One region of the Streptomyces sp. SID5469 genome, then DNA from elsewhere that is predicted to be linked to it. Evidence: riboswitches for the same ligand, from Rfam matches in the RefSeq annotation. Region 1 holds a riboswitch; each other region holds the start of a gene.
The links. A riboswitch is a leader RNA that binds a small molecule or an ion and turns the genes downstream of it on or off. The one in region 1 is predicted to bind thiamine pyrophosphate.
Positions count from the first base shown of each region.

Region 2: another riboswitch for thiamine pyrophosphate. It lies ahead of GTY58_RS11565 (HAD-IIA family hydrolase); the one in region 1 lies ahead of thiO (glycine oxidase ThiO).
Region 3: another riboswitch for thiamine pyrophosphate. It lies ahead of thiC (phosphomethylpyrimidine synthase ThiC); the one in region 1 lies ahead of thiO (glycine oxidase ThiO).
Region 4: another riboswitch for thiamine pyrophosphate. It lies ahead of GTY58_RS13710 (thiamine ABC transporter substrate-binding protein); the one in region 1 lies ahead of thiO (glycine oxidase ThiO).

Region 1 covers NZ_WWIN01000001.1:7,329,685-7,334,828, reverse strand. Annotated here, with positions in the region: gene GTY58_RS31745 (Rv2175c family DNA-binding protein) at 1-63, opposite strand, end outside; gene GTY58_RS31740 (FAD-dependent oxidoreductase) at 210-1,439, opposite strand; gene GTY58_RS31735 (hypothetical protein) at 1,472-1,822, opposite strand; TPP riboswitch at 1,874-1,987, shown strand; gene thiO (glycine oxidase ThiO) at 1,985-3,151, shown strand; gene thiS (sulfur carrier protein ThiS) at 3,148-3,348, shown strand; gene GTY58_RS31720 (thiazole synthase) at 3,352-4,146, shown strand; gene pknB (Stk1 family PASTA domain-containing Ser/Thr kinase) at 4,236-5,144, shown strand, end outside.
Region 2 covers NZ_WWIN01000001.1:2,682,209-2,687,352, forward strand. Annotated here, with positions in the region: gene GTY58_RS11560 (CHAT domain-containing protein) at 1-616, shown strand, start outside; TPP riboswitch at 778-958, shown strand; gene GTY58_RS11565 (HAD-IIA family hydrolase) at 1,007-1,801, shown strand; gene msrB (peptide-methionine (R)-S-oxide reductase MsrB) at 1,842-2,249, opposite strand; gene murC (UDP-N-acetylmuramate--L-alanine ligase) at 2,263-3,657, opposite strand; gene GTY58_RS11580 (hypothetical protein) at 3,834-4,307, opposite strand; gene GTY58_RS11585 (pyrimidine reductase family protein) at 4,505-5,144, opposite strand, start outside.
Region 3 covers NZ_WWIN01000001.1:5,231,357-5,236,500, reverse strand. Annotated here, with positions in the region: gene GTY58_RS22355 (IclR family transcriptional regulator C-terminal domain-containing protein) at 1-448, shown strand, start outside; gene GTY58_RS22350 (SsgA family sporulation/cell division regulator) at 547-984, shown strand; gene GTY58_RS22345 (YibE/F family protein) at 1,152-2,594, opposite strand; TPP riboswitch at 2,666-2,822, shown strand; gene thiC (phosphomethylpyrimidine synthase ThiC) at 2,815-4,620, shown strand; gene GTY58_RS22335 (hypothetical protein) at 4,806-5,144, opposite strand, start outside.
Region 4 covers NZ_WWIN01000001.1:3,216,494-3,221,637, forward strand. Annotated here, with positions in the region: gene GTY58_RS13700 (ABC transporter ATP-binding protein) at 77-1,114, opposite strand; gene GTY58_RS13705 (iron ABC transporter permease) at 1,115-2,803, opposite strand; gene GTY58_RS13710 (thiamine ABC transporter substrate-binding protein) at 2,779-3,864, opposite strand; TPP riboswitch at 3,945-4,050, opposite strand; gene rlmN (23S rRNA (adenine(2503)-C(2))-methyltransferase RlmN) at 4,075-5,144, opposite strand, start outside.

The DNA of each region.
Region 1 (5,144 bases):
GATGTCGGGGAGGGTGAGCCAGGCGGGGACGAGAGCATCAATCTTTGCGTCAATCTCGGTCACGCAACCAAGACTGCCATCCCGGACTGACAGTCGGTACCCGAGTCTCGCCCAGGTGGGGGTGAAATGGACATACTGCCCCCATCGAGGTGCTCCGCCCCCCTCGCCCGCGGCGGAACCGGGGAGTGCCCGAGAGTGCCCGGGGAGTGCTACACGACCGCCGCCTTCAGCGGGCGCGACGCGTCCGCCAGCAGCTCCGGGTTCATGGGGGCGCCCGACTCGATCAGCTTCCGGCCCTGGGCCAGGTCCCTCGGACGGCCCACCGCCAGAAGGGCGACCAGGCGCCCCTCACGCAGCCAGCACACCGTCCAGGCGGCCCCCTCCGGGTCCCCGCGCCACACCGTCGCGTCGGCGGTCGCGTGGTGGCCCACGTACTGGACGAACCGGCCGAACTGCTCCGACCAGAAGTACGGGACCGGGTCGTACGCCGCCGGGGCCTCCCCGATGATGTTCGCGGCCACCGTCCGCGGGCCCTGCAAGGCGTTGTCCCAGTGATGGACGAGCAGGCGCGCCTCGTAGCGTCCCGACGGGAAGGAGGCGCAGTCGCCGACCGCGTACACATCCGGCAGGGAGGTGCGCAGGTGGTTGTCGGCGAGGACCTCCTGGTGGGCGCCGAGCGCGATCCCGGAGCCGACGAGCCAGGCCGTGGCGGGACGGGCGCCGATGCCGACGACGACGGCGCCCGCGGGCACCCGCGAGCCGTTGTCGAGCACCACCGCGCCCGGCTCGATGCGCTCCACGCGCGCGTGGGTGAGAAGCCGCGCCCCGCTGTCGCCGTACCAGGCCGTCATCGGCGCGGCCACCTCGGCGGGCAGCGCCCCCGCGAGCGGCCGGTCCGCGGCCTCGACGACCGTGACCGCGCAGCCTGCCTCGCGCGCGGCCGTGGCGAACTCGGCGCCGATCCAGCCGGCCCCGACGACCACGATGTCGTGCTGCTGGGCGAGGACGGGACGCAGCCGCTCGGCGTCGTCCAGGGTGCGCAGCAGATGCACGCCCGGGACGCCCTCGGCGCCCGGCAGCTGGATCGGTTCCGCACCGGTGGCGGCGACCAGGACGTCGTACGGGACGGGGCCCGAGTCCGTGTCGAGTTCGTGGTCCTCCGGGCGCAGGCCGAGCGCCTCGCGGCCGAGCTGGAGCTCGATGCCGAGCGCCTCGAAGTCGACGTCGAAGGCGGAGCCCTCGGCCTTGCCGAGCAGCACGGCCTTGGACAGCGGCGGCCGGTCGTACGGCTGATGGGGTTCCGCGCCGATCAGCGTCACTCCGCCCGTGAAGCCCTGCTCCCGCAGGGCGACCGCGGTCTGCACCCCGGCCATGCCCGCGCCCACGACGACGACACGCCGCGCTGCCGTACGGCCTCGTTCCTGCGTCTGCTCGCTCACCTGATCACCATAGACAACTGACAGTTTGTCAGTCAGGGGGCGTGCTCAGTGACCTGCTCCACAACACTCGTCCCGTTGCCCGGCTGCGACTCCCACTCCCAGGTCTCCTGAAGACGCACACGGCCGTCCGCCAGCTCGATCACCGTGGAGACGCAGTGCCCGGACGATGTGGTCCCGTCGTGCTTCAGCTGCACGTACCGGAAGTCCAGGCGGTCCCCTTCACGCCTGCCCACGAGGTGGCCGCGTACGACATCGCCGCCCGCGTACTCGGCCCAGATCTCGCCGTCCTTCTCGTGGTACGTGAACCGGGTACGGGTACCCACCTGACCCGGCGCCTGGTCCGTGACCGGGGCGAGGACGAGTCCGTCGAGCGAACGGGCCATGGCAGGAGGCTCCCTTACTGAGGCAAACGGCACGGGCTAGGCTGGCCAACGTAAAGCACTCGCGGGAGCCCGGACGCACCGGGCTGAGAGGGAGGCTGGGACGGCCTCCGACCGTACGAACCTGATCCGGGTCATGCCGGCGAAGGGAGGGGCTGGACGCCCATGTCGCCTACACATACCTCCGACGTCCTCGTCGTGGGGGGCGGAATCATCGGTCTGGTGACCGCCTGGCGCGCCGCGCAGCGCGGGTTCGCCACGGCTGTGGTGGACCCCGACCCCGGTGGCGGGGCCGCCCAGGTGGCCGCCGGGATGCTCGCTGCGGTCACCGAGCTGCACTACGGCGAGCAGACCCTGCTGGGGCTCAACCTTGCCTCCGCGCGCCGCTATCCGGACTTCGCCGCCGAGCTCACCGAGGCGACCGGGCACGATCTCGGCTACCGCCGGTGCGGCACGCTCGCCGTCGCGCTCGACGCCGACGACCGTGCCCAGCTGCGCGAACTGCATGCCCTGCAACGCCGGTCGGGGCTCGAGTCGGAGTGGCTGAACGGCCGCGAGTGCCGCCGTCTCGAGCCGATGCTCGCGCCCGGCGTACGCGGGGGGCTCAGAGTCGACGGCGATCACCAGATCGATCCGCGCCGGCTCGCCAAGGCGCTGGTGGTGGCCTGCGAGCGCGCCGGGGTGGTCTTCCACCGGGTGTGGGCCGAGCGCCTGTTCCTGGTGCGGGGCCGGGCCGCCGGGGTCGTGACCAGGGACGGCGCCGAGCTGGCCGCGGGCCAGATCGTGCTCGCCGGGGGCAGCCTCAGCGGGCAGCTCGCGGGCGTCCCCGACGACGTACTGCCGCCCGTCCGCCCGGTGAAGGGACAGGTGCTGCGGCTGACCGTGCCGAAGCGGTACGCACCGTTCCTGAGCCGTACCGTGCGCGCCGTCGTCCGCGGCAGCCAGATCTATCTGGTGCCGCGCGAGAGTGGCGAGCTGGTCGTCGGCGCGACCAGTGAGGAGCTGGGCTGGGACACCACGGTGACCGCGGGCGGGGTGTACGAGCTGCTGCGCGACGCGCACGAGCTGGTGCCGGGGATCACCGAACTGCCGCTCACCGAGACCCGCGCGGGACTGCGCCCCGGCTCGCCGGACAACGCGCCGCTGCTCGGCCCCACCGAGCTGGACGGGCTGCTGCTGGCCACCGGCCACTTCCGCAACGGCGTCCTGCTCACCCCCGTCACCGGAGACGCCATGGCGCATGTCCTGACCACCGGCGAGCTTCCCGACGAGGCCCGCCCCTTCACCCCCAGGCGTTTCAGCACCGCCGTACTCACGGAGCAGTCCGCATGAACATCTCGGTCAACGGCGAGCGCCGGCGGATCGCGCCGGGCACCGCGCTCGACACCCTCGTGAAGACACTCACCGCGGCTCCCTCCGGCGTGGCCGCCGCCCTCAACGAAACCGTCGTCCCGCGCGCGCAGTGGTCCTCCACGGCCCTCTCCGAGGGGGACCGCGTCGAAGTCCTCACCGCCGTGCAAGGAGGCTGAACCATGGCTGACGATCCCTTCGTCCTCGGCGATACGCCGTTCTCGTCCCGGCTGATCATGGGGACGGGCGGGGCGCCCAGCCTCGACATCCTGGAGCGGGCGCTCGTGGCGTCCGGCACGGAGTTGACGACGGTCGCGATGCGGCGCGTCGACGCGGGCGTCCACGGCTCCGTGCTGTCCGTGCTCGACCGGCTCGGCATCCGGGTGCTGCCCAACACGGCCGGCTGTTTCACCGCGGGCGAGGCCGTGCTGACCGCGCGCCTGGCCCGCGAGGCGCTCGGCACCGACCTGATCAAGCTGGAGGTCATCGCCGACGAGCGCACCCTGCTGCCCGATCCGATCGAGCTGCTCGACGCCGCCGAGACCCTGGTCGACGACGGCTTCACCGTGCTGCCGTACACCAACGACGACCCCGTCCTCGCGCGCAAGCTGGAGGACGTCGGCTGCGCGGCGGTCATGCCGCTCGGCTCGCCCATCGGCTCCGGGCTCGGCATCCGCAACCCGCACAACTTCCAGCTGATCGTGGAGCACGCGCGCGTGCCGGTGATCCTGGACGCGGGGGCGGGTACGGCGTCGGACGTGGCGCTGGCGATGGAGCTGGGCTGCGCGGGTGTGATGCTCGCCTCGGCCGTGACGCGGGCGCAGGAACCGGTGCTGATGGCCGAGGGCATGCGGCACGCGGTGGACGCGGGCCGGCTCGCGTACCGCGCGGGACGCATCCCACGCCGCCATTTCGCCGAGGCGTCGTCCCCGCCGGAGGGGCGCGCACACCTGGATCCCGAGCGCCCCGCGTTCTAGTCGCGCAACAGTCACAGCTCTGCTGCATTCCGTCCCCGGATCAAGCGGACCGGGTGGGTGTGACAGTGGCGGCTCGTAGACTCACCTGCGTGGATACGACCCTTCAGGACCCCCTCCTCGGGCAGGTGCTCGACGGCCGCTACCGCGTCGACGCTCGGATCGCGGTCGGTGGGATGGCCACGGTCTACCGGGCCGTGGACACCCGCCTGGACCGTGTGCTCGCCCTCAAGGTGATGCATCCGACACTGGCCGCCGACGGCTCGTTCGTCGAGCGTTTCATCCGCGAGGCCAAGTCGGTGGCGCGGCTCGCGCACCCCAATGTGGTGCAGGTCTTCGACCAGGGCGCGGACGGGTCGTACGTCTATCTCGCCATGGAGTACGTGGCCGGCTGCACCCTGCGCGATGTGCTGCGCGACCGGGGGGCGCTGCAGCCGCGGGCCGCGCTCGACATCCTGGAGCCGGTGCTCGCCGCGCTCGGCGCCGCGCACCGCGCCGGGTTCGTGCACCGCGACATGAAGCCGGAGAACGTCCTGATAGGGGACGACGGCCGGGTCAAGGTGGCCGACTTCGGGCTCGTACGGGCTGTGGACACCGTCACGAACACCACGGGCTCCGTGCTCGGCACCGTGTCGTATCTCGCGCCGGAGCAGATAGAGCACGGCACGGCGGACACCCGCGTCGACGTGTACGCGTGCGGTGTCGTCCTCTACGAGATGCTCACGGGCGGCAAGCCGCACGCCGGGGACTCCCCGGCCCAGATCCTCTACCAGCATCTGCACGAGGACGTGCCGCCGCCGTCGGCCGCCGTGCCGGGGCTCCCCGCGACGCTGGACGAGCTGGTCTCCTCGGCGGCCGCCCGCAACCCCGGGCTGCGCCCGCCCGACGCGGTGGCGCTGCTCGCCCAGGTCCTGGAGGCACGGGCGGCGCTCAGCACCGAGCAGCTCGACGCCGTACCGCCGCAGGCCATAGCCACGCAGCACGGCGGCGCCGAGGACCGT
Region 2 (5,144 bases), 4.6 Mb from region 1:
CAGGCGCGCGGCACCCGGCCGGCGGCGCACCCTGGCCGTGGCCATGCCGCAGACCGCCGGACAGGCCCCGCTGGCCCGTACGGTCACGGAGGCCACCGAGGCGGTGGCGGCGGGCGGAGGCGTTCCGCTGATCGGACCGGCCGCCACCCGGGACTCGGTGCGTGCGGCCATGGTGGACGCGGCCGTGGTGCACTTCGCGTGCCACGCGGACAGTGACCCCGAGGACCTGTCGGCCGGCCGGCTGCTGCTGGCCGACGGCGACCTGCTGATCCGCGACATCGCCGAGCTCCACCTGGAGACGGCCGAGTTGGCCTACCTCTCGGCCTGCGGCACGGCCCGCGGCGGCGCCACCGCGGCGCTCGCCGACGAGGTGATCCACCTGGGCTCCGCGTTCCAGCTCGCCGGCTACGCCCAGTCGGTGGCCACGCTCTGGGAGGTGGGCGACTCCTTCGCGGCCAGGGCCGCGGCCGAGTTCCACCGCACCCTGGCCCCCTCCCTCCCGGGCCCCGGCCCCCTGCCCGCGGCCCTGGCCCTGCACCACACGGTGCGCTCGCTGAGACAAGACGACCGGGAGCGGCCTTGGACGTGGTCGGCGTTGGTGCACGCGGGGGCCTGAGCGGCGCGTGTGCGGCGGGCGGAAGACGGGCCGGAGACGGGCACCGGGCGGGCGCCAGACGAGCGGACGAGCGGACGAGCGGACGAGCGCCAGACGGGTAAAAAATCCCGATTTAGGAGGGTTCATTTCCTGTTGACCGCACTAGAATGAGAAACAGCCTGCGGGACGAGCGAGGGAGTTCGACCGGAGTAGCCGACTTTGGCGTGAAGCTGGGAGTACGTGGTTTCCGCCCGGGCCGACGTCGACGGTCGGGCTGAGAGGCTGGAAGGTCGCAGGACCTGACAGCGACCTCTGGAACCTGATCCGGACCATACCGGCGCAGGGAGCCCGTCTCGCAGGTTATTCGTGTGCGAAGCGACGCACCCACGGACCCCGCGGTATTGTCCTGACATGGATGCCGTACGTGCGGTCCTGATCGACATCGACGGTGTGCTCACCGTCTCGTGGAAGCCACTGCCCGGCGCGATCGAGGCGCTGCACCGGATCCGCGACGCCAGCCTCGGCGTGGTCCTGCTCACCAATACGACGTCCCGTACGCGCGCGTCGATCGCTGCGACACTGGGCGCCTCGGGCTTCCCGGTGAGCGCCGAGGACATCCTCACCGCACCCACCGCCACCGCGGCCCATCTCACCGACCACTGTCCCGGCGCCCGCTGCTCCCTGCTGAACAGCGGTGACATCCGGGAGGACCTCGTCGGCGTGACCCTGCTCGACGACACCGACACCGTCCCGGACGTCGTCATCGTGGGCGGTGCCGGCCCAGAGTTCGACTACGCGGCGCTCAACCGGGTCTTCGGCCACCTCCAGCGGGGCGCCCGGCTGGTGGCGATGCACCGCAACCTGTACTGGCGCACCGACCGCGGACTGGATCTCGACAGCGGTGCGTTCCTGCTCGGGCTGGAGCACGCCGCCGGCACTCGGGCCGAGATCACCGGCAAGCCGGCGCCCGCGTTCTTCGAGGCGGCGCTGACACGCCTCGGGGCCGGCCCCGGCCAGGCGGTCATGGTCGGCGACGACATCGAGTCCGACGTGCTCGCGGCACAGCGCACGGGTATCACCGGTGTCCTCGTCAAGACCGGAAAATACCTGCCCGAAACGCACCACGCGGCGAGCGCACGGCCCGACCACGTCCTGGACTCCGTCGCGGATCTCCCCGCCCTGCTGGACTCCGTCGTGCGCCGCTAGGGCCTGCCCGAGGGGTCACCCCCGGGCGTGCCCGCCTGCCTCAGCCCTCGTCCGGCGCCAGCCGCAACGAGATGGAGTTGATGCAGTACCGCTGATCGGTCGGGGTCGCATACCCCTCCCCCTCGAACACATGTCCGAGATGCGACCCGCAGCGAGCGCACCGCACCTCCGTCCGCACCATCCCGTGCGAACGGTCGTCGATCAGCTCCACGGCGTCCGTGTTCTTCGGGTCGTAGAAGGACGGCCAGCCGCAGTGCGACTCGAACTTCTCGTTCGACGTGAAGAGCTCCGCGCCGCAGGCACGGCAGGAGTAGACGCCCTTCGTCCTGGTGTCCGTGTACTCACCCGTGAACGCCGGCTCCGTGCCGGCCTTGCGCAGGACCGCGTATTCGGCCGGGGTCAGCTCCGCGCGCCATGCCTCGTCCGGCTTTTCGATGTCGTACGACACGAGCCTCAGCCCCTCACTGCTTCGACAGACGGTCCAGGATCCGCGGGCCGAGCTCCGTCACGTCGCCCGCGCCCATGGTGAGAACCAGATCGCCCGGCCTCGCCATTCCCGCGATCACCGACGGGACCTCCGCCTTGTCGTGCACCGGCGTCACGTCCGCGCCCGCCGCCCGCGCCGCCTCGATGATCAGCTCGCTCGTGATGCCCGGGATCGGGTCCTCGCGGGCCGGGTAGATGTCCAGGACCACGGACGCGTCCGCGAGCGCCAGGGCCTGCCCCATCTCCTTGCCCAGCTCCTGCGTGCGCGAGAACAGGTGCGGCTGGAAGACGACCAGGATCCGTGCGTCACCCGCCGCCGCCCGCATCGCCTCCAGGTCCGCGGTCATCTCCGTCGGGTGGTGCGCGTACGAGTCGATGACCTGGACGCCCGCCTCCTCACCCTTGAGCTGGAGGCGCCGCTTCACCCCCGTGTAGGCGGCCAGGGCCGAAGCGAGGTCCGCGGCCGGGATGCCCAGCGCCACCCCCGCCGCGAGCGCCGCCACCGCGTTGTGCGCGTAGTGCCGGCCGGGGACCGACACCGTGAAGGTCAGCTCCGTGCCGTCGAGCAGGACCTCCACCTCGCTCTTCAGGCCCTGCGCGGTCACGGACAGGACGCACACGTCGGCGTCCGCCGACTCGCCGTACGTCACCACCCGTACGCCGCTCGCCGTGACGCGCCGCGTCAGCTCCCGCGCGCCCTCGTGGTCCGCCGCGATCACCAGCGTGCCGCCCTCGGTGATGCGGTCCACGAAGGTCTCGAAGGACGCGTAGATCTCGTCCATGGACGCGTAGTTGGCGTGGTGGTCCAGCTCCACGTTCAGCACGATCGCCACGTCGGGCGCGTACTTGTGGAAGCTGCGGTCCGATTCGTCCGCCTCGGCGACGAAGATGTCGCCCTCGCCGTGCAGCGCGTTCGAGCCGGGGGCGTCCAGGTCGCCGCCGATCGCGTACGACGGGGCGAGGCCCAGCGTGGACAGCGACACCGCCAGCATCGACGTCGTGGTCGTCTTGCCGTGCGTGCCCGCCACCGCGATCGGGCGCAGGCCGTCCATCAGCCGGGCCAGGGCGTCCGAACGGTGGACGACCGGGATGCCCAGCTCCGCCGCGCGGGCCAGCTCCGGGTTGTCCGCGCGGATCGCGGAGGAGACGACGACGCACGTGGCGTCGTCGGCGAGGTGCTCGGCCGCGTGCCCGATGTGCACCGTCGCGCCCAGTGCCCGCAGGGCCTCGGCGGTCTCGGACTCCTTCGCGTCGCTGCCGGCCACCTTGGCCCCGCGCTGCGCGAGGATCTTCGCGATGCCCGACATCCCGGCGCCGCCGATCCCGATGAAGTGCGGTCGGTCCATGGCGGTAGGAAGACCGGGTGCCATGCGTGTTTCTCCCCAAGAGGTGCGACGAGCGGTACGTGGTGCGACTAGCGGTACGACGATGCGCGCACTCCGGAGAGCGAGCGCGCCCCAAGCCTATGCCTTGCCGTACGGGCCCCGTGCAGGCGACGCCCCACGGGGCCGGCGGGCCTACGCCCTGCCGTGGGGGACCCGCGGGCCTACGCCTTGCTGTGCGAGAAGAGCTTCAGCACCGGCACCCCCACCTTGTGGCGCGCTCTCGACGCCCAGTCGCGGTGGAAGAACTCCTCCACGTAGTGGGGGTCCGTCAGCACGATCACCTCGTCCGCGTCCACCTCGTCCACCAGCGCCTTCAGCGCGTCCAGCGGATGGTCCTCGATGAGGCGGCCCACCGCCTCGCTGCCGGATGCGTGCAGGGCGGCGAGGGACACCTCCAGAGCCTGCCCCCCGAGGGCCGCCGCGTCCTTGCCCTCCGGGGTCTCCCGCTCGTGCGCCGCCTCGTCCAGCTCACCCAGCGCGACGTCGTCGATGGCCCGCAGCAGCCGGTCCGCCTGATCACCGCGGGGTTGCAGCAGTACGTGGAAGGAGACCGCCTCGTCGCCGTGCAGGGTGGTGACGAACTCCACGTCGGCGGACGTCAGAGCCTTCTCGATCATCAATACGCTCGTGAACACGACTGGCGCCCCTTCTGCTGTGAAGGCCCGCGCGGGGCCTTCTCTCCTCCGCTGGGCCGCGAGGCCCTGCGGAAACCATCCTGCCCCGTAACCGCACGGAGTCTGCGAGATTTAGTGTGCCCAGCGGCAGCGGAACGGAACGGGTGATTCCGCTACGTGTCGGCCAGGGCCGGCGGTACCGGCCCCGGACCCGATGGTCAGCGGCGCCGGTACCGGCCGAACAGAAACCCGGCATCTTCCAGCAGGGAGACGAGTTCGAAGCGGGCCGGCACCGCCACCGACGGCCCTGAGGCGATGCGCTGCGCGTCGCCCGCGACGAGCATCGGGGAGAGGGCCAGACACATCTCGTCCAGCACACCGGCCGCGACCAGCTGGCCGAGCAGCCGCGGGCCGCCCTCCGTGAGCAGCCGGGTCATCCCGAGGTCGCCCAGGGCACGTACGGCGCGGGCCGGGTCCACGCCCCTGCCGTCCCCGGCCACCACCACCCGCGCGCCCGCCTTCTCGGCGGCGGCGACCCGGTCGGGGGGTGCGGCGGCCCCGGTCAGGACGAGCGTGGGCACCAAGGCCGAGGTGAAGAGCGGAAGCGAGAAGTCCAGGTCCAGGCTCGCCGTCACCACGGCGATCGCGGGCGCGGGGCCCTGCCCGGCCGCCGCCCGCAGCTCCGCGAACTCCGCACGCGCGCGGGCCGGCCGGTACCCCTCCTGCCGTACCGTTTCCGCACCGACGACCACCACGTCCGCGAGCCCCCGAAGGGTGCCGAAGATCCGCATGTCGGCGGCGCTGGAGATGGGCTGCGAGCGGCCCTCGTGCTGGGCTGCCCCGTCGAGCGTGGTCACC
Region 3 (5,144 bases), 2.1 Mb from region 1:
CGCGGTCTACCGCGACGGCGAGATCGAGGTCGTCTGCGTCGCCGATACTCCGGGCAATCCGGCGGTCGAGGAGTGGGCCGACTTCCGGGAGACCGGGCATGCGCACGCGATCGGCCAGTGTCTGCTGTCCCAGCTCGACGAGGGGGCCCGCCGGGACCACCTCGATCGCTACCCGGTGCAGTCGATCACCCCGTATACGGTGCGTGACGAACACACACTTCTGAGGCGGCTGGAACGCGTGGGACGGATGGAACCCGTGGTCGAGCGGCAGGAGTACGCGCTGGGTACGGTCTGCGCCGCGATTCCGATCACGGCCGGCACGACGGCCGCGGCCATGGCGCTCTCCCTCCCGCTTTCCCAGGCCGACCGGTTGCTGCCGGCAGCACGGCAGTTGCAGGGAGAGATCGGAAGGCTGCTGGGGACACTCTCCATCTCTATCAGCATCTGAAAACTCACTCCTTGTGATCTCACGTGTACTTTCAGCAAGATGCCTGCAGCGTCAGGGGCTGACTCCTGGCCAGTCGACGGCAAACGACGGGGTAGGCGATGCGCGAGTCGGTGCAGGCAGAGGTCATGATGAGCTTCCTCGTGTCGGAGGAGCTCTCTTTCCGCATTCCGGTGGAGCTGCGATACGAGACCTGTGATCCGTTTGCCGTGCAGCTGACCTTCCACCTGCCCGGCGACGCGCCCGTGACCTGGACGTTCGGCCGGGAGCTGCTGATCGACGGGGTGGGCCGGCCGTGCGGTGACGGTGATGTGCACATCGCGCCCGCTGATCGCGAGGCGTTCGGCGAGGTGCTGATCCGGCTTCAGGTGGGCGGCGATCACGCACTGTTCCGGTCCGGGGCGGTACCGCTGGTGACGTTCCTCGACCGCACCGACAAGCTGGTGCCTCTGGGCCAGGAGTGTTCCCTTGCTGACTTCGATGCCCATCTCGACGAGGCGCTGGACCGCATCCTCGCGGAGGAGCAGAGCGCGGGTTGACGCACCTGACGTCAACAGAGGCGTAACGGTTCAGCACTCACATGGCTTAACGCCGACGGCCGTGTGTCGGCGGTATTGAGCCAGTTCGCCTCGCCGGGCGCTCCGCCGGGCCGGAGTCACCTTCTTCCTGGGCCGAGCCGCGGATGCGCCCCGCCCTGGAGTGGACGTCAGCGCTTGCGGCGGCGCCCCCTCCCGGAGCGCAGCGGTGCGGCCGCAGCCGGTGCGGGCGTTCCCGGGCGGTCCGCCGAGACCACCAGGGCGGCCAGGGCCGTGGTGACGGGAACAGAGGCGACCAGGCCGATCGAGCCGACGAGTGTGCGGACGATCTCCTCGGCGACCAGTTCGCTGTTGGCGACCGTGCCGACGCTGCTCTGCGCGATCGAGAAGAGGAGCAGCAGGGGCAGGGCGGCACCCGCATACGCCAGGACCAACGTGTTGACGACCGACGCGATGTGGTCGCGGCCGATGCGGATGCCCGCGCGATACAGACCGCGCCAGCCCATCGTCGGATTGGCCTCGTGCAGCTCCCATACCGCCGACGTCTGAGTGACCGTCACGTCGTCGAGAACACCGAGGGAACCGATGATCACGCCCGCCAGCAGCAGACCACTCATGTCGATGTGCGGGTACAGGCCGTGGATCAGGCCAGTGTTGTCGTCCGTGTTGCCGGTCAGCGCGGCCCAGCCGATGAACTGTGAGCCGAGCAGGCCGATCAGCACCAACGAGAGCAGCGTGCCCAGTACGGCCACCGATGTCCGGGCTGAAAGACCGTGACACATGTAGAGCGCGATCAACATGATGGCGCTCGCCCCGACCACCGCCACGATCAGTGGATTCGAGCCCTCCAGGATCGCGGGCAGGATGAACAAGGTCAGCACCATGAAGCTGATGGCCAGCGCGACCAGCGCCATGACGCCGCGCATCCGGCCCACGACGACGACGGCGAGTGCGAAGATGCCGGCGAGCAAAGCCATGGGGAACTTGCGCTCCACATCGGTGACCGAATACTGCAAGTTCTTGGGTGCGGAGGGTTCGTAGGCGACCACGACCTTCTCGCCCTGGTGCAACTGCCGTGTCTGGTCCGGCTGGACGATCTCGGTGAACGTACGGCCCTTGTCCTTGCCGGTGTCGACGCGGATGGTTGCCTTCTTGCAGGTGCCACTGGCCTGCTGCTGGGCAGAGGAGCCTTCGGCGGTGGAGGTGTCGCCGGTCGGGGTGTCACCCGAGGCGTTCACGGACTTGCAGTCGACCTCGTCGACCTTGGTGACCGTGGCCTGCTGGGTCTGCCGGTCGAAGCCCACACCGCTGCGCTCATGTCCCGGGACACCGCCCGGCCACAGCACCGCGAGACCCACTACGACCGCCACGGCGAACGGGATCAGGATCGCGGCGATGACCTTGCGCAGATGTTGGGAAACGGGGGCGGCCGGGCCATGACTGTGACTGTGCGAGTGGCCGGGACCGTTCCCGCCTCCGGAGCCCTGGCCATGGTCATGGCCGTCTCCAGGGCTGTGGCCCCCCGGACCGTCGCTTTGTCCACGGCCGCCGCCGGGGCCTTGGCCGCGCGGAGGCTCGGACGGCGGGAATGGGGGCTGTTGCGTCGTGGTCACCGACCGATCATCGCAAGAACGGGAGGGGCCCACTGTTCAGCTCGCCCAATCAGACGCTAGCGTGAGAGGACCTTTGCACACGCGGGAGCTCGGAGCACCGGGCTGAGAGGGCGCTGACCTCCGCATCCGCGATGTTTCACGTGGAACATCGTCGGGCGGACATTGCTGCGTCGACCGCTGAACCTGTTACCGGGTAATGCCGGCGTAGGGAGTAGGTCTCATGACCAACAAGGACGCACGCACGCCTGCCTCCAGCCAGACGGGCGAGGCGCTCGCCTCGCCCCAGGGCGACCAGGAGGCCGGGAAATCCATCGGCTGGCACAAGGCGTACGTCGCGGGTTCGCGCCCCGATCTGCGGGTGCCGGTCCGTCAGGTGCACCTCACCAACGGGGAGTCGGTGACGCTCTACGACACCTCCGGCCCGTACACCGACCCGTCCGTCGACACCGATGTCCGCAGGGGACTCGCGCCGCTGCGGGAGAACTGGATCATCGCCCGCGGCGACACCGAGGAGTACGCGGGCCGACCCGTTCGCCCCGAGGACGACGGGATCAAGCACACCTCGCCGCGCGGCGGGCTGCGCAACCTGGACGCGGTGTTCCCGGGGCGGCCACGTCAGCCGCGCCGGGGCCGTGACGGACAGGCCGTGACGCAGCTCGCGTACGCGCGCCGCGGCGAGATCACGCCCGAGATGGAGTTCGTGGCCGTCCGGGAGAACGTCTCGGCGGAGGTCGTGCGCGAGGAGATCGCGGCCGGACGGGCCGTAATGCCCGTGAACGTCAACCACCCGGAGATCGAGCCGATGATCATCGGCAAGCGGTTCCTGGTGAAGGTCAACGCCAACATCGGCAACTCCGCGGTCACTTCCTCCATCGAGGAGGAGGTCGAGAAGATGACCTGGGCGACCCGCTGGGGCGCCGACACCGTCATGGACCTGTCCACCGGCCGCAACATCCACACCACGCGCGAATGGGTCCTGCGCAACTCCCCCGTGCCGATCGGCACGGTCCCGCTCTACCAGGCGCTCGAGAAGGTCGACGGCAGGGCCGAGGAACTGACCTGGGAGATCTACAAGGACACGGTCATCGAACAGGCCGAGCAGGGCGTGGACTACATGACGGTCCATGCGGGCGTGCGCCTCCCCTATGTGCCGCTCACCGCGAACCGCAAGACCGGGATCGTCTCGCGCGGCGGCTCGATCATGGCGGCGTGGTGCCTGGCGCACCACAAGGAGAGCTTCCTGTACGAGAACTTCGAGGAGCTCTGCGAGATCCTCGCGGCATACGACGTCACGTACTCCCTCGGCGACGGTCTGCGTCCCGGCTCGATCGCGGACGCCAACGACGAGGCGCAGTTCGCGGAACTCCGAACTCTGGGGGAACTCAACCGGATCGCGAAGCGTTTCAACGTACAGACCATGATCGAGGGCCCGGGCCACGTCCCGATGCACAAGATCAAGGAGAACATCGACCTTCAGCAGGAGATCTGCGATGAAGCTCCTTTCTATACGCTCGGCCCACTGACGACGGACGTCGCGCCGGCGTACGACCACATCACCTCCGGCATCGGTGCCGCGATGATCGCCTGGTGGGGCACGGCGATGCTCTGCTACGTCACGCCCAAGGAGCACTTGGGTCTGCCCAACCGTGACGACGTCAAGACCGGCGTCATCACCTACAAGATCGCCGCCCATGCCGCCGACCTCGCCAAGGGGCACCCAGGCGCGCAGGAGTGGGACGACGCGCTGTCCGACGCCCGGTTCGAGTTCCGCTGGGAGGACCAGTTCAACCTGGCCCTCGACCCGGACACGGCACGGGAGTTCCACGACGAGACGCTCCCGGCGGAGCCGGCCAAGACGGCCCACTTCTGCTCGATGTGCGGGCCGAAGTTCTGTTCGATGAAGATCTCCCAGGACATCCGCCGTGAGCACGGCGGGACGCGGACGGAGGTCGAGGAAGGCATGGCACAGAAGTCCAAGGAGTTCGCGGCGGCCGGGAACCGGGTCTATCTGCCGTTGGCGGACTGACTGGGACGAGAGAGCCGGAGCTGAAGTTCCGGCCCGCGCTCTCGGTGAGCGCGGGCCGGACTCCGGTGGGTTGCTTCCGGCTGCGCCGGTCGGCCTCCGGCGGCCCGGTCACTCCGGCTGAGGTCCGAAGGGCCCGGCCGCACCGGCCGATGGTCGTCGCGGCCGACTGCCGGTTCGGCCGGGTGTTACTCCGGCTGGTGCTCCGGCCCCCCGAAGTCCGGGCTGGTGAAGTCCGGGCTCGTGAAGCTGGGGCGGGGGCCCGCCGCGGGCCCGCCGTCGGGGCTGGTGAAGCCCGGGCGGTGGTAGCCGAGGTGCGGGATGCGGCTGGGTGCCTCCGAGGGGGCGGGGCTGCCCAGTGCGGCCGTGCCGGGGTCGGCGAGTGCCTCGCGGAGGAACGGCAGGAGGCCCCGCTCCAGCAGGGCCTCGTGCCAGGCCTCCCTGGCCCGGGCCACTTCATCGGTCAGCTCGCTCTGGGCGCTGGTCTCCAGGGCGCTGGGGCTGTTGCGCAGAGCGGTGAGCAGCAG
Region 4 (5,144 bases), 4.1 Mb from region 1:
AGCAGGGGCGGGCCACATGTCTGTCCCGCTCGTCGAGAGCAACCGGCCCGGGCGCGTCCGGCGCGCGATCCGCACGCTATGCGCCGGAAGCGCCTCCGAGTACGACGATGTCGGCCACGTCGAACGCCACCCCGACCGTCTCCCCGGGCTCCGGCGCGTCCCGCAGCGCGCACGCCGCTTCCAGTCGCGGTGCGTCGTCCTCCGGCTGGAGGTGCACGGCGACATGGGTGCCCCGGAACGTGCGGGCGGCCACGGTGCAGCGAAGCCCCTCGGTGGCATCCGCCAGCCGCACGCCGGCGGGCCTGACGAGCAGCGTGCCCGGCCCCTGCGGGGACCCCTCCGGCACCGGGACCTTGCCCCACGGCGTGTCGGCGGCCTCCCCGGCGACGGTCGCACCGACCACGTTGTCGAAGCCGAGGAAGCGGGCCACGAACTCGTCGGCCGGCTGCCGCCACACCTCAAGGGGCGTACCGGACTGGGCGATCCGCCCGGCGCGCATCACGACGACCCGGTCCGCGAGCGCGAACGCCTCGCCCTGGTCATGGGTGACGGCGAGCACGGTCGTACCCAGTTCGGTGAACAGTTCCCGGAGTTCGACGACCAGGCGTTCACGCAGCGACCGGTCGAGCTGGCCGAGCGGCTCGTCGAGCATCAACAGCCGGGGACGGGGCGCCAGCGCGCGGGCCAGCGCGACCCGCTGCTGCTCGCCGCCGGAGAGGGAGGCGACGGCCCGCCGCGCGGCGCCCGGCAGCCCGACGAGGTCGAGCAACTCCCGCACCCGGCCCTCCTGTTCGGACCGCGAAGCCCCGTGCATACGGAGCCCGAAAGCGACGTTCCCGCCCACGTCCCGCTGCGGGAACAGTTGATGGTCCTGGAACATCAGACCCACCCCCCGCTTGTGCGGAGGCACCGAGTCCATCGCCCGGCCCCCCAGGACCACCTGTCCCTCGTCGAGCGGCTGGAGCCCGGCGACCGCCCGCAACAGCGTCGACTTGCCGCTGCCGCTCGGCCCGAGCACACACACGGTCTCGTGCTCGGCGACATCGAGGTCGACGGCGTCGAGCACGGCCCGCCCGCCGAAGCGTACGGTCGCGGCCTTCAGGCTCAGCAGCATCTAGAACTCCCCGGTCCGATCGGTACGGACGCGCTCCAGCAACAGCAGTGCCACCGCGCACACCACCATCAAGATCGTCGAAAGGGCCATCGCCTGCCCGTAGTTGAGGTCACCCGCGCGTCCGAGGAGCCGGGCCACGGCAACCGGCAGCGTCGGGTTGTCGGGCCGCGCGATGAAGACCGTCGCACCGAACTCGCCCAGCGACACGGCGAAGGCGAACCCGGCCGCGACCAGCAGCGCCCGCCGCACCATCGGCAGATCGACCTCGCGCCACACCCGCCACGGCGAGGCCCCGAGCACGGACGCCGCCTCGCGCAGCCGTTCGTCCACGGCGCGCAGGACGGGCAGCATGGTGCGGACGACGAAGGGGACACCGACCAGCGCCTGCGCGAGCGGCACGAGAATCCACGAGCCGCGGAGGTTCAGCGGCGGCTTGTCGAGGGCGATCAGGAACCCGAAGCCGACGGTCACGGCGGACACGCCGAGCGGCAGCATCAACAGCGCGTCGAAACCACGCACGAGACGGCCGGCGTCGCGCCGGGTCAGGGCCGCGGCGGCCAGCCCGCCGATCAGCACGGCGACGGCGGTGGCGGCGAGCGCGTACTGCAGAGAGGTGCCGATGGCGGTGATCGGTGCGACGAGGAAGGTCCCGCCGTCGTCGTGCGTCAGCGCCCGGTAGTACGCGAATCCGTGGCCGCCGGGCGCGTCGAACGAGCGCTGGACGAGAACGGCGAGCGGCAGCACCAGGAGTACGGCGACGGTGGCGAGGACGGCGCCGAGCAGCGCCCACTGTCCCGCCCCGCGCGGCCTGCGCGCCGTCATGGATGCGTCCACCAGCCGCAGCGCGGCCTCCCGCCGGCGCACGGTCCCGGCGTGTACGGCGAGGATCGCGCCGACCGCCATGAACTGGATGATCGTCAGCACGGCGGCCGTGGCGAGGTCGAAGATCTCGGAGGTCTGCCGGTAGATCTCGACTTCGAGGGTGGAGAAGGTGGGACCGCCGAGGATCTGCACCACACCGAACGAGGTGAAGGTGAAGAGGAAGACCATCAGCGCGGCCGCCGCCACCGCCGGGGCCAGCGCCGGCAGCGTCACCTTGCGCCAGGCCGCGAACCGGGAGGCGCCGAGCATCCGCGCGGCTTCCTCCTGACGCGGGTCGAGCTGCGCCCAGAGACCGCCGACGGTGCGGACGACGACCGCGTAGTTGAAGAAGACGTGCGCGAGCAGGATCGCCCAGACGGTGGTGTCGAGCCGTACGCCCCACAGCTCGTCGAGGAGTCCCCCGCGGCCCACGAGGGCCAGGAAGGCCGTACCGACGACGACCGTCGGCAGCACGAACGGGACGGTGACGACGGCCCGCAGCACCTGCTTGCCCCGGAAATCGAAGCGTGCGAAGACATATGCGCCGGGGAGCGCGATCAGCAGCGTGAGCGCTGTCGAGGCGAACGCCTGCCAGGTGGTGAACCACAGGACGTGCTGTATGCCGGACTGCGCCAGTACGTCACCGATCCGCCCCCACTGCCAGGCCCCGTCGGCCTTCAGACCACGCGCCACGATCGCCGCGACGGGGTAGGCGAAGAACACCCCGAAGAACGCGACGGGCAGGGCCATGAGCCCGAGCCGCGCCGCGCTCCCACGGGAGAGCCCCTTGCGCGCCGGGGGCTCTACTTCAGTACGAGCGAGGTCCACGACTTGACCCACTGGTCACGGTTGTCGGCGATCTCGGCCGGGGCCAGGGTCTCGGGGCTCTTGGCCGCCGGACCGAACTCGCTGAATTCGGCGGGGACCTGAGCACCCTTGACCACCGGGTACACGAACATGTTCAGCGGCATGTCCTCCTGGAATTCCTTGGTGACGAGGAAGTCGAGGAGCGCCTTGCCGCCCTTGGTGTTCTTCGCGTTGCTCAGCAGCCCCGCGTACTCGACCTGCCGGAAGCAGGTCCCGCTCGCGACCCCGGTGGGCGCGGTCTTCGGCTTGGGGCTGGCGTAGATCACCTCGGCCGGCGGGGACGAGGCGTAGGAGACGACCAGCGGCCGGTCGCCCTTGGCCTTCTTGCCGCCTGCTGAGCCCGAGAACTCCTGGTTGTAGGCCTGCTCCCAGCCGTCGACCACCTTCACGCCGTTGGCCTTGAGCTTCTTCCAGTAGTCGGGCCAGCCTTTGTCGCCGTACTCGGCCGCCGTCCCCAGCAGGAAGCCGAGGCCGGGCGAGGACGTGGCGGCGTTCTCCGTGACGAGCAGGTTCTTGTACCGCGGCTCGACCAGGTCGCCGAAGGAGGCCGGCGGGTCCAGCTTGTGGTCGGCGAAGTACTTCTTGTCGTAGTTGACGCAGATGTCACCGGAGTCGATCGGTGTCACCCGGTGCTTGGCCCGGTCCACCTGGTACTCGGGGCGGATCAGGCCGGAGCCCTTGGCCTCGTACGGCTGGAACAGCCCGTTGTCGAGCGCCCGCGACAGCAGGGTGTTGTCGACGCCGAAGAAGACGTCGCCCTGCGGGTTGTCCTTGGTGAGGATCGCCTTGTTGACCGCCTGCCCGGCGTCGCCATCCTTGAGGACCTTCACCGTGTAGCCGGACTGCTTCTCGAAGTCCTCGAGCACGCTCTTCGAGGCGGCCCACGAGTCATGGCTGACCAGGGTCACCGTCTTGGAGTCGGCGTCGCCGCCGCCCGAGCCGGACGAGCCGCACGCGGACAGCGTGACGAGCCCGAGCCCGGCGGCCAGGGCCGCGGCCGTGAACTTCTTGGTGGTGCTCACCGAATTCCTCCTGGAGTGACCAGGAGAAGACGCGGCCCTGCCCGGGAGCCTCCGACGAGTTCCCGGGCAGGGCGCAACAGCTTGAGTGATGACCGAACTTCCTACCCAGAATGACCTGGGCGAGGTTCAGAGGGTCTGCGGACTCTCCCGCACTCTCAGCGCTGTGGCGCTCCCCTGTCGGAATATGAAGATGTACCTACGCGGGACAGGTTACCGCTCGGTGGCCGCGAGCTGGCCGCAGGCTCCGTCGATCTCCTGGCCACGGGTGTCCCGGACGGTGACCGGCACCCCGTGGGCGGCGATCGCCTCGACGAACGCCTTCTCGTCCTCGGGCCGCGAGGCGGTCCACTTCGAGCCGGGCGTCGGGTTCAGCGGGATCAGGTTGACGTGCACCGGCCTGCCCTTGAGCATCCGGCCGAGGCGGTCACCGCGCCAGGCCTGGTCGTTGATGTCCCGGATCAGCGCGTACTCGATGGAGAGCCGGCGTCCGGACCTGGCCGCGTACTCCCAGCCGGCGTCCAGCACCTCCCGCACCTTCCACCGCGTGTTGACGGGCACGAGAGTGTCGCGCAGCTCGTCGTCCGGGGCGTGCAGGGAGATGGCCAGCCGGCACTTGAAGCCCTCGTCGGCGAACCGGTGGATGGCCGGGACGAGCCCGACGGTCGACACGGTGATGCCGCGCTGCGACAGCCCGAGCCCGTCCGGCTCCGGGTCGGTGAGCGCCCGGATCGCACCGACGACCCGCTTGTAGTTGGCGAGCGGCTCGCCCATGCCCATGAAGACGATGTTGGAGAGACGGGCGGGGCCGCCGGGAATCTCGCCGTCCCTGAGCGCCCGCATGCCGTCCACGATCTGGTGCACGATCTCGCCGGTCGACAGGTTCCGGTCCAGGCCCGCCTGTCCGGTGGCGCAGAACGGGCAGTTCATACCGCACCCGGCCTGGGAGCTGATGCACATCGTCACCCGGTCCGGGTAGCGCATGAGCACCGACTCGACGAGCGTCCCGTCGAACAGCCGCCACAGCGTCTTGCGGGTGGTGTCCTGGTCGGTCGACAGATGCCGCACGACCGTCATCAGGTCGGGAAGCAGCGCCTCCTGGAGCTTGGCGCGGGAACCGGCGGGGATGTCGGTCCACTGCTCCGGGTCGTGCGCGTACCGCGCGAAGTAGTGCTGCGAGAGCTGCTTGGCGCGAAACGGCTTCTCACCGATCGCGGCAACAGCCTCTTTACGCTCGGCGGGCGAGAGATCGGCAAGGTGCCGCGGCGGCTTCTTGGCTCCGC